Regions from separate parts of the Hahella aquimaris genome, predicted to be linked through region 1. Evidence: predicted binding sites of a transcription regulator. Region 1 holds the regulator's gene; each other region holds the start of a gene.
The links. The regulator FNR, encoded in region 1, switches genes on or off when oxygen is low (the NO sensors DNR and NnrR bind a similar motif). The targets are predictions, from matches to a motif close to TTGATNTANATCAA.
Positions count from the first base shown of each region.

Region 2: the regulator FNR is predicted to act here: its motif matches at 2,004-2,017, upstream of O5O45_RS03660 (histone deacetylase family protein).
Region 3: the regulator FNR is predicted to act here: its motif matches at 2,005-2,018, upstream of O5O45_RS26055 (oxygen-binding di-iron domain-containing protein).
Region 4: the regulator FNR is predicted to act here: its motif matches at 2,655-2,668, upstream of narL (two-component system response regulator NarL).

Region 1 covers NZ_CP132203.1:4,015,518-4,019,730, forward strand. The annotation lists gene O5O45_RS17755 (lysophospholipid acyltransferase family protein) at 1-358, opposite strand, end outside; gene O5O45_RS17760 (hypothetical protein) at 619-1,635, shown strand; gene fnr (fumarate/nitrate reduction transcriptional regulator Fnr) at 1,780-2,559, shown strand; gene O5O45_RS17770 (SDR family oxidoreductase) at 2,556-3,473, opposite strand; gene alr (alanine racemase) at 3,628-4,213, opposite strand, start outside.
Region 2 covers NZ_CP132203.1:757,724-761,936, forward strand. The annotation lists gene fliD (flagellar filament capping protein FliD) at 1-379, shown strand, start outside; gene fliS (flagellar export chaperone FliS) at 441-836, shown strand; gene O5O45_RS03660 (histone deacetylase family protein) at 940-1,863, opposite strand; gene O5O45_RS03665 (bifunctional acetate--CoA ligase family protein/GNAT family N-acetyltransferase) at 2,110-4,213, shown strand, end outside.
Region 3 covers NZ_CP132203.1:5,903,923-5,908,135, reverse strand. The annotation lists gene O5O45_RS26080 (SDR family oxidoreductase) at 1-35, opposite strand, end outside; gene O5O45_RS26075 (SDR family NAD(P)-dependent oxidoreductase) at 19-204, opposite strand; gene O5O45_RS26070 (hypothetical protein) at 220-537, shown strand; gene O5O45_RS26065 (class I SAM-dependent methyltransferase) at 513-1,133, opposite strand; gene O5O45_RS26060 (SIR2 family NAD-dependent protein deacylase) at 1,267-1,950, shown strand; gene O5O45_RS26055 (oxygen-binding di-iron domain-containing protein) at 2,116-2,883, shown strand; gene O5O45_RS26050 (DUF4336 domain-containing protein) at 2,903-3,595, opposite strand; gene O5O45_RS26045 (PEP-CTERM sorting domain-containing protein) at 3,743-4,213, opposite strand, start outside.
Region 4 covers NZ_CP132203.1:1,586,721-1,590,933, forward strand. The annotation lists gene O5O45_RS07490 (cation diffusion facilitator family transporter) at 1-570, shown strand, start outside; gene O5O45_RS07495 (NHL repeat-containing protein) at 684-1,814, opposite strand; gene narL (two-component system response regulator NarL) at 1,912-2,550, opposite strand; gene O5O45_RS07505 (MFS transporter) at 2,955-4,213, shown strand, end outside.

The DNA.
Region 1 (4,213 bases):
GCTTAAGCACAGTGCATTGAGGACGGAATATTACCCCCAACAAATATGTTTCCCAGGCGCTTTGGTGATTGCTGACAACCACACAACTCGTTTTCGGAATATTCTCCAGCCCCTCAATCTCATAACGTATGCCACAAACAACCCGCGCCCACCAAAGAGCGAACACATTAAACCGAGACACGATGTAATAGCGCTTTTCAAAATTGACGTAAGGACCGACCAACATCCCAAACAAAGAAGTGATGATGACGCCCCAAGCATACCCAATGTAAAAAACGAAAGACCGAAATAGCTGAAATGCCTGCACTTTTGCCCGCCTTTTTTCAATGCCCGCAAAGGATATCAACTCCCCGCCCAAAGCTGCAATGAATGTTATCCCTCAACGCCCCAGAAACCCAATGTTTGAGGGCTTTTGCGACTAAAGTACACCCTCTTAAGCGGCCACCCGCTCACCCCTTGACCAATATCAAGACGCCCTATCGGGAGCTGGATACACTGAACATGGAGAGAGGGGGGATCCACTTGCCAACAAGTGTGACAGCAGGCGCGCGCGCTAAAATCGCCGACCATGATAATCAAACGCGCGCAGGTGTTTTCTTACCTGGTTGGAGACCCAATATGCCAGTTGGAAAGGTTGTCGAACAAACAAAACAAAATGGGGGTAACGATAGCTGGGTCTATTTGCTCAACTCCCCCCCCAAGGAATTCTCCAATGAGAACTGGAGCGTCTTGGACGAGGGAATCTATAACGCAGACTATCGCAACAGCTCCCTGGCTCGATATTACGAAGGCGGATTCGCATTGAGCATTCAGGCGCCTTGTTTTAATACACTCGTTAGCGCGGAAAATTACACCCGCCGACTCCCATCCATGAACGCAAATCTGCAGAAGTACATCGACTATGTCGTCAAGGAAGTGAGGCTACTCAAGCAGAGCCTTCCTATCGGTTGTCAGGTTAAGTACCTGCATTGGTTCGGCGATCTGGTGCGCCAGCTTACTCCCGCAGCGCAAACGCAGGTGATGTACTATTTAGGCCGGGAGTTCAAGCTGAACTTCGGCGCCGATGCCCGCCATGTCATTGAGCTGGACGCCCGCCCAGACTCAGAGGAAGCGCTAGCACTGATCAAGGGATTGGGTTTTAACATCATCTGCATCAATGACCCCGGTGAGTATGCACAGTCCTGCCCTATTGAGGAGCTTAAGGATTGGCTGCAAACCATCAGGGCATTCGACTTCAGAGCCGTTTACCTGCGCCTGAAAGTATCTCCAGCCACCTACCCCACACTGTCCCAGCATCTTGAGGAAATTCTGACGGAAAGACCGCAAGGCATTCTTCTTTCCAGCCATAAGCCAGAATTCGCCAGCACGCCAGGTCTGGAAGCAGCGTTAAAAGATTTCAAGCGACGCATTAAGTCCGCATCGTTTATTCCGATCACACAGGACTTTTTCGCTCTACCCTGGACGGGCTTAATAAGCCAAGGAGTCAGCTGTCTACATGGTGTCGGATTGGGCGCATTCTCTTACACGCCCCATTACCAGTTGCGCAACGCCACACAGCTGGATGACTACTACAAAATCCTCGACAAAAGCGAGCTCCCGGCAAGAGCAATTCGTTACACTCAGACACAGCTGTAACAAAAGGTGAAAGCTATGTAAAAACATTGGCGAGTGTAGGTTTTCCCTGTAAATTTCCTGCTGTGGGGATTTGCTTTTAAACAGCTATTGGCTATCCTAGAAGCCTCTTTAAGCAGTTTCACTCATTCAGCCACGAGGCGACCGATGGAAAGCAAGCATATAGCAACCTCCTCTCCTTTTACCTTACACAGGGGCTGCCATGAATGTAACTTGAGCAAGCTTTGCATTCCTATCGCAGTCGGGGCTGAAGACATTGATCGCCTGGAAGAAATCATTCGCCAAGGGAAGATGCTGAATCGCGGCGAATATATCTTTGAGCAACATACGCCATTCCGCTCCTGTTTCGCAGTTCGCAGCGGCGCAATCAAAACATTCACCGTGTCAGAGGAAGGCGAGGAGCAGGTAACTGGCTTCTACCTGCCTGGCGAGATTATCGGCTTGGACAGCGTCAGCATGGAAAAATATTCCTGCTCCGCCGTCGCCCTTGAGCGCACCAGCGTATGTGAAATTCCTCTGGAAAAGTTTGAAGACCTTGCTTCAGACATCCCCAGCCTACAGCACCATTTTTTCTCATTGATGAGCAAAGAGATCCAGGAAAGCAGGCAGCTCACCATGTTATTGAGCAAAAACTCTGCTGAAGAGCGCATTGCCTCGCTTTTACTATCCCTGTCGACTCGCTTTAGTCGTCGTCGCCTGTCCGGCACAAACTTCAGACTCCCTATGCCTCGCAGTGATATAGGCAACTATTTAGGCTTGGCCGTCGAAACTGTAAGCCGGGTTATTACCCGCTTCCAGAACAATGGCATTATTAAGGTCCAGGGAAGGGAAGTTCAGATATTGCAATTGGAAGAGCTGCAGAAAATTCTTCGCCACGATACCAAGTGTCTGGAACACCAGAAGGAATCAGCCCTTAACGCTCGTTAACGGGTCTCTTCCAAGCAGTTTTTAGCTGGCTTCACGCCGCCGCGCTGCTGACACTGCTCAATCAACGCAGGCAGATAGCGGCGCCAGGGAAGCTGCTTGACGCCGAAAGTGTTGCGCAACTTGATACACCCCAACGCCCCATTTGCGGGAAGCGCCACCCCAGGCAACACGTCAGCGCCTTTTTTCTCAATCAGAGCCTGCAACATTTCTTCCTGACCAAACGCCTGCAGCACAATCGCCTTCAACAATTCATAATGGGTGACAGCTTCAGCGCCGGCATAATGGTAAACGCCCCACACAGAGATATTACAGCTCAACTGCTTGATAACAGCGTCTACGACCCTCGCTACATCATCCACCGCAACGGGAGTCAGTTGCATATCGGTGCTGGCGTTCAGGCGCTTACCTGAAGACAGTGCTGAAAGCATGGTCTGCAGCCAGCCTTGAGCGCCCGCCTCCAGTAACCAACCAACCCTCAAGATCAGATGCTTGCTATAGTTTTCCTGAAACCATTGCTCACTCTGCAACTTTGTCCGCCCATACACAGAAAGAGGACGCCCTTTATTGGCGGAAATATAGGGATTCTTTTTGACACCATCAAAAACAAGATGACTGGAGATGTGAATAATCGGCGCCTTCCATAAACCCGCTACCTCTGCCACCGCCTCGCAAGCGGATACGTTAACTTGGTACGCCAGGTCCGGATGCTGCTCCGCCTTGAACAGATCGCTCATCTCCGCGGCATGAACGACGAAATCCGCTGACGGCATCGCCTTCATTCCCCTCACAATCGCATCGTTGGTCATCAGAAACTGCTCATAGGGAACGCCCTCCACCGCCATGCCGCTCTGCTGCAAACGCTGAGCTATAGCCCTGCCTAATGGCGAATCAATTCCCGTCACACAAACAATCACTCATGTACCCCTTAAATGCTTCTCTTAGCCTTTGGCAACCCCCAGAATGCGGGCCGCACGAAGATATTATGTTAACAATATTGGCTGCTTGATGGGATTTTCGCAAACCCGATACACCGGGCTCTATCCGCATCATTTCGCTTAACGCTGCGCTTTAAATTCCTTCCAAACGATTAAGGTATACCCTGGGAACCCGCGAGGTCATGCCCGTAAATAAAGTATAGGAGATTGTTGACGCATATCCTGCAACCTCATCAGCAGAAACAGCCCCGCCCCACAATTCCACTTCCGACCCAATGCGCGCCTCTGGAATATGAGAAATATCCACCGTCAGCATATCCATTGATACCCGACCGATTATTTTTGTCCGCTTACCACACACTGCAACAGGCGCCCCATTCTGCATCTGCCTTGGATAACCGTCGCCATACCCTACCGCAACTACCCCCATTCTGGTTGGGCCGCTCGCAGTCCAGGCGGCGCCATAGCCAATAGAATCCCCAGCTTGCAGCTCCCGAGTAGCAATCAAGCGCGACTCAAAGGTCATAACTGGCTTCAACCCAAAATCCGCCCCCGTCTTATCAGCCATGGGCGACGCGCCGTACATCGCAATTCCCGGGCGCACCCAATCCAAATGAGTTTCGGGGTATTGCAGCAAGGCTGCCGAATTAGCGGAGGAGTAGCTCCACCTGCCTGATCCCGTCGCCTGCATACCAGCCTGAAACGCCTGCCACTGTTTC
Region 2 (4,213 bases), 3.3 Mb from region 1:
CACTGGCAATGGCCAGTACCTGACCTCCTCGGAAGGCGATTCCAAAGGACTCAAACTGCAAATTACCGGCGGCGCCACTGGCGCGCGCGGCACAGCGACTTATATTGAAGGGGTGGGAGACCAGATGGTCGACCTGGTGAACAACTACCTGTCCGCCGAAGGTTTGATTACGGTCGCCATCAATGGCTTTAATTCACAGCTGGAAAAAATCTCTGAAGACCGGACGGAGTTGAACGATCGCATTACCGCCCTGACGGATCGGTTGGCGCGTCAGTTCACCGCCGCAGATTTGATTATTTCCCAGCTCAAGAACACGGAAAGCTTTTTATCCACACAGCTGGAAGCGCTGCTGGCCAGCAGCACTGGAAGTAAGAGTTAAGCGGCGGGCCTGATCCAGGCGCTTAAGATCACAGACGAGTAATTATGAGGTTGCTATTACAATGAACGCGTTACATCAGTATCAGAGCGTGAATCGTCAGACCAGCATCGTCGATGCGGATGGGCATAAGTTGATCCAGCTGTTGTTCGATGGGGCGCTGGAGCGCATTACCATGGCGAAAGGGCAGATTCTGGCCAATAACTTTGAAGGCAAAAACCGGCTGATTGGCAAGGCGGTTGAAATCGTCGGCGGTTTGCGCGAGTTTCTGGACAAAGAAAAAGGCGGCGATATTGCACAACGTCTGGACGCCTTATACGAATATATGGAACGCCGTTTGTTTGAAGCCAATCTGCGCAATGACGCAGCGATTCTGGACGAAGTGGCGAACTTGCTGAAGCAAGTCAAAAACGGCTGGGACGGCATTCGTCAGGAAGCGTTGGAAAAAGGACTCGTCTAACTTGGCCTGAACAGGCCGCTTTCTCGCAACCTTATGGAAACTCCGTCCGCTGTCGGCGGGCGGAGCTTCTAAACAAGGTTAAGCCGTCCCCTTATTCGGCGTTTCAATTCCCCATCAAGCCTTCCATGTGCGCCTCCACGCTGGCGGATAAGGCGTTCAGGTTATAACCCCCTTCCAGAATAGATACGATGCGCCCGCTGCTGTATACCCGCGCCACATCCATCAACAAGCGCGTGACCCAGCGGTAGTCTCTTTCTTCCAGCTCCAGATGCGCCAGGGGATCATGCTTGTGGGCGTCGAATCCTGCTGATATGAGTATGAGTTGCGGACGATGATCCTGCAGACGTGCGAGCCAGTCCCGTTCAACGCAGCGCCGGAATTGCAGGCCGCGAGTGTGGGCGTCCAGCGGCGTGTTGATGATATTGGGGCGGTCCACCGCATGGTGACTGAAAGGGTATAGCGGATACTCAAAACTGGAGCAGAACAGGACTCGCGGGTCATCTTGAAAGATATCTACTGTGCCGTTGCCCTGATGTACGTCGAAGTCCACGATGGCGATGCGCTCCAGACCATGAAAGTCCATGGCGTGGCGGGCGGCGATGGCGATATTGTTAAAAAAACAAAAACCCATGGATTGGCTGCGCTCCGCATGATGGCCTGGCGGGCGCACGGCGCAAAACGCGGTATTCGCCTGGCCGCTGAGCACCATGTCCGCCGCTTCCACTGCGGAGCCCGCCGCCAGGTAAGCTGCGCGCATGCTGTGGCGCATTAAGGCGGTGTCCGGGTCGACCATGATGCGGCCTTTGTCCGGATTCAGATTCTCCAGTTGTTCAACGTAGCGAGAGGGATGCACCCGAATGATTTTGTCGCGGTCGGTTTCCTGCGGCTCGACCAGATCCACTTCCTGCAGTATGCCAGCGTGCTCAAGCCGGTCCATAATCGCCTGTAATCGCATGGGGCTTTCGGGATGCCCTTCGCCCATGTCGTGCAATGTACAGTCTTTATGATAGAAAAGGGCGGTTTTCATCTTTGTTTTCCTTTTAGAGGCTTTTAGTCTACTGCAAAGCGATAACGGCTTGAAACCGGAGATGGGGCGAATGTTATAGTCCGCGTCCGCGATGGTTTCGCGCCCATTCCTTAACGCCAAGTCAGTCAAAGCGGGGGATATTGATATCTGTCAAAGTGGCCGGTATTGGTCTATGTATCTTAGGTATCGGCGGCGGTTCCGCAGTCGCCGGATCCAGAGCCTGTCAACGCAAATGGAGAAAACAGATTGGGAACCCGACATTTAGAAGCGCTGTTCAACCCTAAGTCCATCGCGGTGATCGGCGCGTCCGAACGCTCTAATAACCTGGGTGGCATGGTGTTGCGCAATCTGATGTCCACGGACTATTCAGGGCGTTTGGTGGTGGTGAATGACAAGGGCTATCACGACGTGCATGGCGTCCCCTGTGTGAAACGACCCCAGCAAATGCCGTTTCGGCCGGATCTGGCGATTATTTGTACGCCTCCAGAGAGCGTGCCGCGCATTGTTCGGGTGCTGGGCTCCGTCAAGGTAAAAACAGCGATGATCCTTACCGGCGGCCTGTCGCGCACTCACAGCCGCAGCGGCCGACCGTTGATGTACTCCGTCCAGGAAATTGCGTCTGAGTACGGCATACGTATTCTGGGGCCGGAAACCATCGGTATGCTGTCCCCCGCCAGTAATCTGAACGCTACTTATATGCATATGGGCGTGTTGCCGGGCAAGATCGCTTATATCGGCCAGTCCGGCTCTCTCGCCAGTGCAGTGATTGACTGGGCGTTCACCCGGGGAATCGGCTTTTCGCACCTTACCACCCTGGGAGACGGCATTGACGTCGGGCTGGACGACCTGATCGATTACCTGGCCCAGGATCGCAGCACCAAAGCTATTTTGCTGCACATGGAGAACATCCATTCGCCCCGACGTTTTATCTCCGCTGTGCGGGCGGTGTCCCGGGGTAAGTTGGTGATCGCCGTGAAAAGCGGCCGCACTCCGGCATCACAATGGCGTCCCGCAGAGTTGCCTTTGGGAGTGGTGGACGGCGACAAAATTTTCGACGCGGTGTTCCGGCGCGCCGGGGTGCTGCGGGTGAACGGCGCTGATGAGATGTTCGATGCGCTGGAGACTTTAACCCGGATGAAACCGGTGCGTGGCGAGCCATTGCACATCATCAGCAATGGTCTGGGCCCTGGAGTGCTGGCGGTGGACCGTTTGGCGTCTTTAAATGGTGAGTTGGGTTCATTGTCGCCGGAAACAGTGAGTGAACTGGGCAAGCATCTGCCGCCTTATTGGACGCGCCGCAACCCGATTGATCTCAACTACGACGCCAACCCGGAGCTGTATCGCCGCACTCTGGAGATTCTAGGACGCGATCCTCATGTGTCCAATGTGCTGGTGTTGTACGCCCCGTCCCTGACGGAGGACAGTCTGCAGGTGGCGGATGCGGTGATAGAAGCAAGCAAGCGTTCCCATCTGAATATTTTCACCTGCTGGCTGGGGCACAGCACGGTGTATGACGCCAGAGAGGCCTTTTTCCATAGCGGCGTGCCCACATTTTCCACGCCGGATAAGGCGGTGAAAGCCTTCATGCATATGGTTAACCACCAGCGCAGCCAGCGGGTGTTGCGGGAGACGCCGGAGTCATACACCGACCCGGTGGTGGATCGTTCCCGCGCGCGCAAGACCATTCAGAAGATATACGCGTCAGGGCGGCGGGTGCTGACCAATGCGGAGTCGCGGCAGATTCTCACCGACTACGGCATAAATATGCAGGATACGCGTTACTGCGAAACAGAAGAGCAGGTGGTGGAAGTGGCGCAGGAATTCGGCTCGCCGGTGGATATCCGCATTTTGCACGAACACAGCTGTATCCCCTTTAAAGACGAGAAGACCGGCCGCGGTCGCTATAAGGGCAGGGTGAAGGGGCTGGTGGAGGAGGCGTCCATTCGCGATTCCTGCCGCTACCTGTTGACGCACTACAGGGAGCACTTCCCGGACAGCGGATTTTTAGGCTTTGCTGTGCAGCCCAGTTTTCAGACGGTTGGCGGAGTGGGGTTCAGTTTAGGGGTCACCCGCGATCCAGTGTTTGGACCTTTGATGGTGTGCGGCGCCAGCGGCGCAGCAGTGAATGTGTCGGCGGATCGCAAGCTCGCCCTGCCGCCGTTGAACATGGTGCTGGCTCGGGATCTTTTGCTGCAGACGCATATGTTTCGCCTGCTGAAAGACTATAGCTATAACCCGGAACAGGATATCGCCAAGATCTGCGAAACCCTGGTGATTCTGTCGCAGATCATTATCGACATTCCTGAGATCAAAGGCCTTGAGGTTATGCCGCTGTACTTTGACAAACACG
Region 3 (4,213 bases), 1.9 Mb from region 1:
GTTTGCTTCTGTTGCGGATTATGACTGTCTTGCAACTGCGAGGTCCAGCGCGGGGTGCGTGGCCTTCGCCTCTTTCCAGTTGGCGTCGTTTCTGCCGCAGGTGACCACGCAATCCCCCTGACGCAACAGTTTCTTCGCCACGACCAGTTCGATACCCTTACTACCTCCGGTAACTAACGCAATCCGAGCATTGTCTTTATCCATGAGATTATTCCTTTGTTGAGTAATAACGAACATCAATACGCCATCGTGGCGCTGCAGGCTGCGATGAAAGAGCTTTGGGACGCTTCCTATGCAGAGCTGCTGCAGCGCGCCGGAAGTCACAGTGAAACGGCGGTCCTATCGGCTGCCGGAAACCGCTACCTGATAATGATTGATATAGCGCGCCCCAATCAACTGGAATGCGCTGTAGAAATCAGTGGATGTCTGGCGATGATACAAGATGGCGTCACGGTTAAAAGTCGCATCGGGGCCAGCTTTTACGTCACGCCAGATGATCTCAAAGTCGGTGACTATTTGGTCGCCAACGCACAGTAGGAAGTCATTTGCCGACGTTTTTCCTGCAGCATTTCAATGCTGGAAAAGCCCGCCAGGCGCAACAGCGCCATGACGCTGTCTTCAGAGCAAAGCCTAAAGCCATGTCGTGAGAGTGGCTGCCCGTCGGGCTGATTCTCCAAACGAAATCCCAACGCCAGTGTCCCTCCATTGGTGAGTACGCGAACTATCTCGCGAATATTCTCTTCCGGGTCCGGCCAGAAATGCAGCGTATTGGCGCTGCACACTTTGGTGAACGCCGCATCATCAAAGGGAATGCTCTCAACGGAGGCGTTCACCAGCGTCACCCTCCCGGAGGAGATGAGTTTCCGATTATTGCGCGTCGCCCGTGACACCATGGCCATCGACGTATCAATGCCCGCGACTCCGCCGTTGGTGGTGATATGCGCCATTTCACGAATCAGCCTGCCGGCGCCGAAGCCGATTTCAAGCACACGGTCGGAAGGTCCCAGGCACATGGCCTGCTTCATGAACTGATTTAGCTCGTCATGAGCGTTACTCATCCAACTGGCGAGCATGTTTCCTAATAATCCCTGCGAGTCCCTTAAGTGGCGCGCAACAAAAGCGTCGAAACTCATAGCCTCTCCTTGTGAACGACTGGCGCTGACGTAACTCAGCGTCAGGGGTATTCCAGGTTGCCTGGACGGCATATTGTTTGGCATGCTGATTCGCACGCTCAGTGCATTTCCCCAATATTGAAGTACGTTTTTTATGAAGCATATCGTGGTAATTACAGGCGCCGGAATTAGCGCCGAAAGCGGCATTCAAACTTATCGTGGCGAAAACGGCCTTTGGCGCGACACCGACTATAACGAAGTCGCCTCTCTGACAGGCTGGCGCAAAGATCGCGAAAAAGTGCTGACCTACTGGAACGCGCAACGCCGCATCATGGCCGCAGCTCAGCCCAACGCCGCGCACTACGCCCTGAGCCGGCTGGAGGAGTGCTATCTGGTGTCCATCATCACTCAGAATGTGGATAACCTGCATGAGCGCGCTGGTTCCAGTCAAGTACTGCATATCCATGGCGAGTTGATGAAAAGCCGCAGTTCAGTGAACCCTAAGCTGGTTTACCAGCACGGCGATCGGGACATCAACATTGGCGACAAATGCGAAAGAGGCAGCCAGTTACGACCAGACGTAGTCTGGTTTGGCGAACCTGTCCCTTTGTTCTCTCAGGCGCAGAAAATCGTCCATAGCGCCGACATCATGCTGGTGGTGGGTACGTCTCTGGAGGTATATCCCGCCGCTTACCTGGTGGAGAAGCGCATGCGCGGCGTCACCATGTATATCGTCGATCCTAACGCTGATCCAGAGGCGCACGACGCAATAGTGATCAATGAGCCCGCCACCCAGGGTGTGGTCCCCCTGGTCGAACAGCTGCTCGAACAAGCCTGAGCCCCCTATTTTCCTTGATATCTTTATCGTTCAGGCCTCCGTAACCTCTCCATTTTGACCTATATCAGAGCCGCATCGGGCTTGCCACGTACAATACGCCGCTTTCTTGTCAGGTTGTCTTAATTTTAACCGAGACGGCCAGCGCCGAATGGCTATGGAGGGAATATGAGCCAAAAAGCAATGAAGTTGTATGATAAAAATGGGCATATCTGCCTGTTCCTGACCGGTCTGGTCGAAGGGGAAGCGATTCCCAGCAATCAATTGGTCATCGTGGACCATGGCGAAGCCGCGCTCTTTGATCCCGGCGGCGAACTGACCTACACGCCGCTTTCCATTGAACTGTCCAAACACATTTCCATCAAGTCCTCCCTGCGTTATGTCTTCGCCTCGCATCAGGACCCGGACATCATCACTTCGTTGCCGCGCTGGCTGATGCATACTGACTGTCAGGTAGTAACCTCACGTCTGTGGGCTCGCTTCCTGCCGCATTTGGTGTCGGAGTTCGTCTCCGGAAAGATGAATAAATCTCTCAGCCACCGCATGGTGGAGTTGCCGGACGACGGAGCGCAGATCCCCTTGGGCAAATCCCAGATTCGCGCGGTGCCTGCGCACTTTTTACACTCAGTTGGTAACTTTCACTTCTACGATCCAGTCAGCAAAATCCTGTTCTCCGGCGACGTCGGCGCCGCCATGACGCCGGGCTGGGATCATGAGCCCGTGCAGGATATGGCTAAGCATATCCCGTTGATGGAAGGCTTTCATAAGCGCTATATGGCTTCTAACAAAGCCTGTCAGGCATGGGTGAATCAGGTGCGCAAACTGGATGTGGAAATGATGCTGCCGCAGCACGGTAAGCCGTTTTTCGGCAAAGACAAAATCGGCCAGTTCCTGTCCTGGTTCGAAGATCTGAAGTGCGGGGTCGACCTGATGTAGACGGCCCCGCGCCGACCTGCTATTTAAGCCAGGAAAAAGACCGCGCCAGAAACTCAGAGCCATGGCCGATCACACATTCGCCATGGGCAATGATAATGTTGTCCGGGCGCCACGCCTGCATTTTGCGTAGCGCGGCCCTGGCTTTGGACCTGCCGAATATAAACGTAAGGCGCCAGTCTATTGGCGTCTTGCCATGAGGCGCGATAATCCCCGTCAGCAAAGCGACCCAGCGTCGCCAACCATGAAAGTGGTCCATCCGGAAGTTTTCGATCAAATCCCCAAGGATCAGAGTGCGACTGCTGCGATGAAAGAAAACCGCTTCTTTCATGGCGAAACTGCCGCGAAACAAAGTCTGGTCCATATCCTTTTCCCATCCAGGCTCCGGGTTTTCGCCCAGTAATCCATCGAAGGAAATATCCTTACGTTTTTCCTGCAAGCCAGGAGTGCCATAGCAGGCGGCGTCTGGGAAATGCGCCATCCACTGAGGCAAAAATAAATGATGAAGTTTATTGGGCGTCACCAGATATTTGACCGGTCCCAGCTCCGCCACTTCCCGAGCTAAATTTTCATCGTAACGAATGGGGGAGTGAACAAGAATATCGCCGTTGGACAAGCGCACCACTGTCATGCGGGTGGTATACGCCAATCCAAAGTAGGGAACCGCTTCGCCGTTGTAGATCCAGAGATTTTCCGCTATTGAAATGAGACTCATGCCTTCCTCCTTGTATGAGCGTTCACATACTGACGTTAGCATATCCTATGCCACTCTCTAGCCAAGACGTCAAATTATTCTAAAAACATAGCCCGCCCAACTACTTCATTTGAAGAGCGAGCCATACTTAAAGCTGCTTGAGCCTAATTACGCCGCTTTACGAAAGCGCCTCGCGCCAGCGAATCCAGCCAGGCCGATGGTCATTAGAACCAGGGTGTAGGGTTCAGGCACGGAATGGCCTTCCACGACTTTCAGGCTGAACAGATTTCCACCATATTTTCTTGGCTCGACACCCCAATCCCAGGCGAGGCCTGGATCTAGTTTCGGCAGTATAAAATTGCTGAACATACCGTAGATATTGAAGTCCGATGTAATCAAGGTGAACTCGTCATCCAGCTGGGGTTTAAAAGTCTCCCACAAGTCAATTTCTAAAGTCCCATCCAAATAAACCTCGCCATCAGTAATCATCAACTTATAGCCAGTCAATACATCTTCATCACCCAACGTCAATGCCAAAGTGCTGGAACTATCCTGAACATAATCGCCTCTATTGCTTGCGATTCGGTTGTTACCGTTGGGACCAATATATACGGCGCCATGATTAGAGTTAATTAGGTC
Region 4 (4,213 bases), 2.4 Mb from region 1:
GAGGGCTTCGCTTTCGGTATGGCGGTCAAAGAGTTCCGCAACGCCAAAGGGCAGATGGGCTACGTCGAGGCCGTGCAACGGGGCAAAGACCCCTCCATGTTCGTCGTGCTGTTTGAAGACGCCGCCGCCATGCTGGGTCTTCTAGTGGCGCTGGGCGGCATTATCATGGGACAGGTGACCGGCAACCCGGTATACGATGGCGTCGCCTCGGTCATCATCGGTTGTATCCTCGGTCTGACGGCGTTGTGGCTGGCGGTGGAGACCAAAGGTCTGCTGATCGGTGAAAGCGCCAACAAGAAAGTGGTGAAAAGCATTCGTGAAATGACCAGCGCCATTCCGGGTGTAGAGCATGTCAACGAAGTGCTCACCATGCATATGGGGCCGGACTTTGTACTGGTAAACGTCTCTGTGGACTTCGACGACAATATTTCCGCTGGCGAGATTGAAACTCGCATCGCCGCTCTCGACGAACAGATCAAATCCACCTTTCCAGAGTGCAAACGTATATTTGTGGAGGCGGAAAGTCGTCGTAAAAAGGCGGCGGTAGCGGCTCCCACTGTGGACGTGTAATGTCTCACTTCAAGACAGCGGCGTCATTTGGCGCCACTGTCTTCCTCCTTGTCGCCATTTCTTCCTGGTCATCACTATTACTTGATCACGCGTACTGAATCTTTCCGGCGCTGCTAAGAGTCGGATATCAACCCCTGCCGGATCAGTTTGTCCCTGGCCTCTTCCTGAATCAGCTGGCAGGCGTCAGGATCGTCTAGATTCAGCGTCAGAGGCGAACGGGTCAGTTTGTTGCCATAGCTCGATTTGCCTTCGAATAAGAGGCCTTTCTCGGTAATCAGCAAATCCTCGCCGCCAAACAGTGGGCCTTGGCCGATCGCCAGAGCGCTGGGGTTTTCGAAGGCGAACCAGGGAGTGGCGTAAAGCTCTGGAAAGTATTCGCGGCCAGTGGCGGGATCAGTGTATGAGGCGACATAGTGCAGGCGGCCGCTGAGAAAGCTGGTCAAGGCGACGCCGCCGCAATAAGGCATGATGTCATCCACGATCGCGCCGGGCTCCCGCCAGAGAGTGACGCCCAGGCTGGTTTGATAGTCGCCGTTGCGGTCAATGACCAGGGCGGGTATGGCGCCATTGGCGTCAAACTGGAAGCGTTTCACACTGTCGCCATCGCTGATGAAAAGCTGATCGCCCACCACTCTGACGCCATTGGGAGAGCCAAGTCCCCGTTCTCCGGCGATCCAGTCCCGCTGGAACCCGGTTATTTGCGGCGACCCGGCGGAGTCCGCTTCAGGAAACACCAGCGTAATGCGCGTCAGACCGGAAGTGGCGAAGAAGTTTTCATCCGCCACCAACAGTGCGCCGTCCGGGGCGAAAGCGACGCCATTAGGGATCGCCAGCGCATCAAAAGGGTCCTGCGTATCATCCCGGCGCGTTACGAATTCGAAGCGATAGTCGGGGTGAGACAGGTTGGCGGCGAGCAGGTGGTTGTTGCGAATGAGCAGCCAGCGCGTCTCCACACAGGATGTCAGCACCCAGTCGCCATGCTGCGCCATACCGGTGTAATTGCAACTGTCCAGTTCCAGAGGCGACAGCTCCGTGGAGAGGTAGGCGATTTCGCCGTTGGCGTCTGTGCGGGCGTCGATGCGGTATATGCCTTTGCCCCCGGTCACCAATAATTGGCCGTCCGACGTAAACAGAATATTTTCCGCATCGGGAATGGCGACCAGGGTTTGTTTTTCCAGGCATCCGCTCAAAAACGGCGGCAGGATGGCGGCGGCGATTGCGGCGCGCCAGTTGTTTCGATTCATGGATTTCCTTCCTGATGTTTTATTGTTGTTGGAAGGAAAATTGTCTTCGATTAACCCTGGGGCGAACATCACTCAAACGAGTGGCGCGCCCGCTATCTCACGCCTTGCGATTCACCAGCCAGACCGCCGCTTCGACCCGGGAGCGCATGCCCATCTTCTTGAGAATATGCTTAACGTGAACTTTCACGGTGCCGTCGGAGATATTCAGATCGCGGGCGATGACTTTGTTGCTGTGTCCCTGTGCGATGCGGGTGAGAATCTCATATTCACGGCTGGTCAGGGACGCGGAAGGATCGGCGGCTTCGACAGGCTTGCGCAGGGCGGAGGCGAGAATTTCCGTCAAGCGTTCGCTGATCGCCATTTTACCGAGCGTCACTTGTTTGATCTTTTCCAGGATGTCTTCCGGCTCCATGTCCTTCAGCAAATAGCCATCGGCGCCGGCGCGGAAACAGTTCACCACATCGGCTTCGTTATCAGACACTGTCAGCATGATAATGCGAGAGTCCACACCGGCGGCGCGAATGGCGCGTAAGGTATCCAGGCCGTCCATGCCCTGCATATTGAGGTCCAGCAGAATCAGGTCTGGCTCCAGCTCTTTCGCCCTGGCCAGCCCTTCCTCGCCGTTTTTGGCTTCGGCGACGATATCCAGCTCATCTTCCAACTCAATCAACTGTCGGATGCCTTTGCGAAACAGGGGGTGGTCGTCCACCATCATGATTGTTGCTTTTGCGCTCATCTCAGCTTCACCTTGTCATTCTTTTTCATATACGCCCAGCGTAATCTGGCGTGTTTCAGCATAACACGAACTCAGAGCAGCCCCTGCGACGGCGCGATAGGGACTTGATCCATATCAGGTTTGCCAACGATGGTCCTGAGCTGCGCATACTGAGGATATACCGCTTTTGCGCCGGGTTCGTCTACCTCATTGGAGGTATAGGAAGTCTTTCTCTAATTCTCAGTTATCGGTCTAAGTTTATGAAAAATGGGAAATAGTTGTAACTCCTAAAGTCGATTGCGAGCAAATAGCTCACGCAGCCCCGACATTGAGCGCTACCCCCTCCGGAGCATTGTCGCCCCATCTGTTTATAAAGATAGTTGAGCCGAAGATTATTTTTCAGGCCCAACGCAGAGGTAAGGCATATGGCGGACATCACTGCAGGCTGGAATCCGGAGGACAGTGGGTTCTGGCAAAAAACAGGTAAAAAAGTAGCGAATCGGAACTTGTGGATCTCCATTCCGAGTTTGCTGTGCGGCTTCGCCGTATGGTTGTACTGGGGCGTCATCACAGTACAGATGTTGAATCTGGGCTTTCCGTTTCAGGCGTCGGAATTGTTCACATTGATGGCGATCTCCGGTCTGACCGGCGCCACGCTGCGTATTCCCAGCAGCTTTTTCATTCGCCTATGCGGTGGTCGCAACACCATCTTTTTCACCACGGCGTTGTTGATGATTCCGGCAGTCGGCGCAGGCATCGCCCTGCAGAATAAAGACACGCCCCTGTGGGTGTTCCAGTTACTGGCGTTACTATCCGGTCTTGGGGGGGGCAATTTCGCTTCTTCTATGTCCAATATCAGCTTTTTCTTTCCCAAGAAGCAGCAAGGGTTGGCGTTGGGGTTGAATGCCGGTCTGGGTAACTTCGGCGTCACCACCATGCAGATATTGGTGCCGTTGTTCATGACGTTCGGCGCTTTCGGCGCGGCGGGCGGCGACCCTATGACCCTGGTCAATCCATCTGGTACGCTGATCGGCAAGATTCCTGCGGGTTCCGAAACCTGGATCCAAAACGCAGGTTTTGTGTGGCTGTTGTTCCTGGCGCCACTGGCCTTCGCCGGCTGGTTTGGCATGAACAATATTCGCACCGATGAAGTGTCGCCCGATATTGGCGGACCTCTCGGCGCTTTCTCCAAGATCACCTTCATGTTGTTGATCGGCTTCCTGACCTCCGTCGCCGGTCTGTGGTTGATGTTGCCTGAATCCGCCAACGGCTCAGGGTGGGGTATCCCTAAAGAACTGGTGTTAGTGGGTGTGATCGCCGCCACGGTGTTCCTGCTCAAGCTGTTGCCGGGACAGATTCGCAGCAGTCTGACTCGTCAGTACCGTATCTTCGGCAACCGTCATACCTGGGTGATGAGCGTCATCTACACCATGACTTTCGGCAGCTTTATTGGCTACGCAGCGGCCTTCCCGCTGGCGATCAAAGTAATCTTCGGCTATAGCCATGTGATGGTGGACGGGGTGATGACTCATAACACTGTTAATCCCAACGGTCCCAGCGCACTCATGTACGCTTGGATGGGCCCTTTCATCGGCGCGCTGATTCGCCCGGTGGGCGGCTGGATTTCCGATAAATTCGGTGGTGCGTTGGTCACTCAGATTTGTTCTCTGGTGATGGTGGTGTG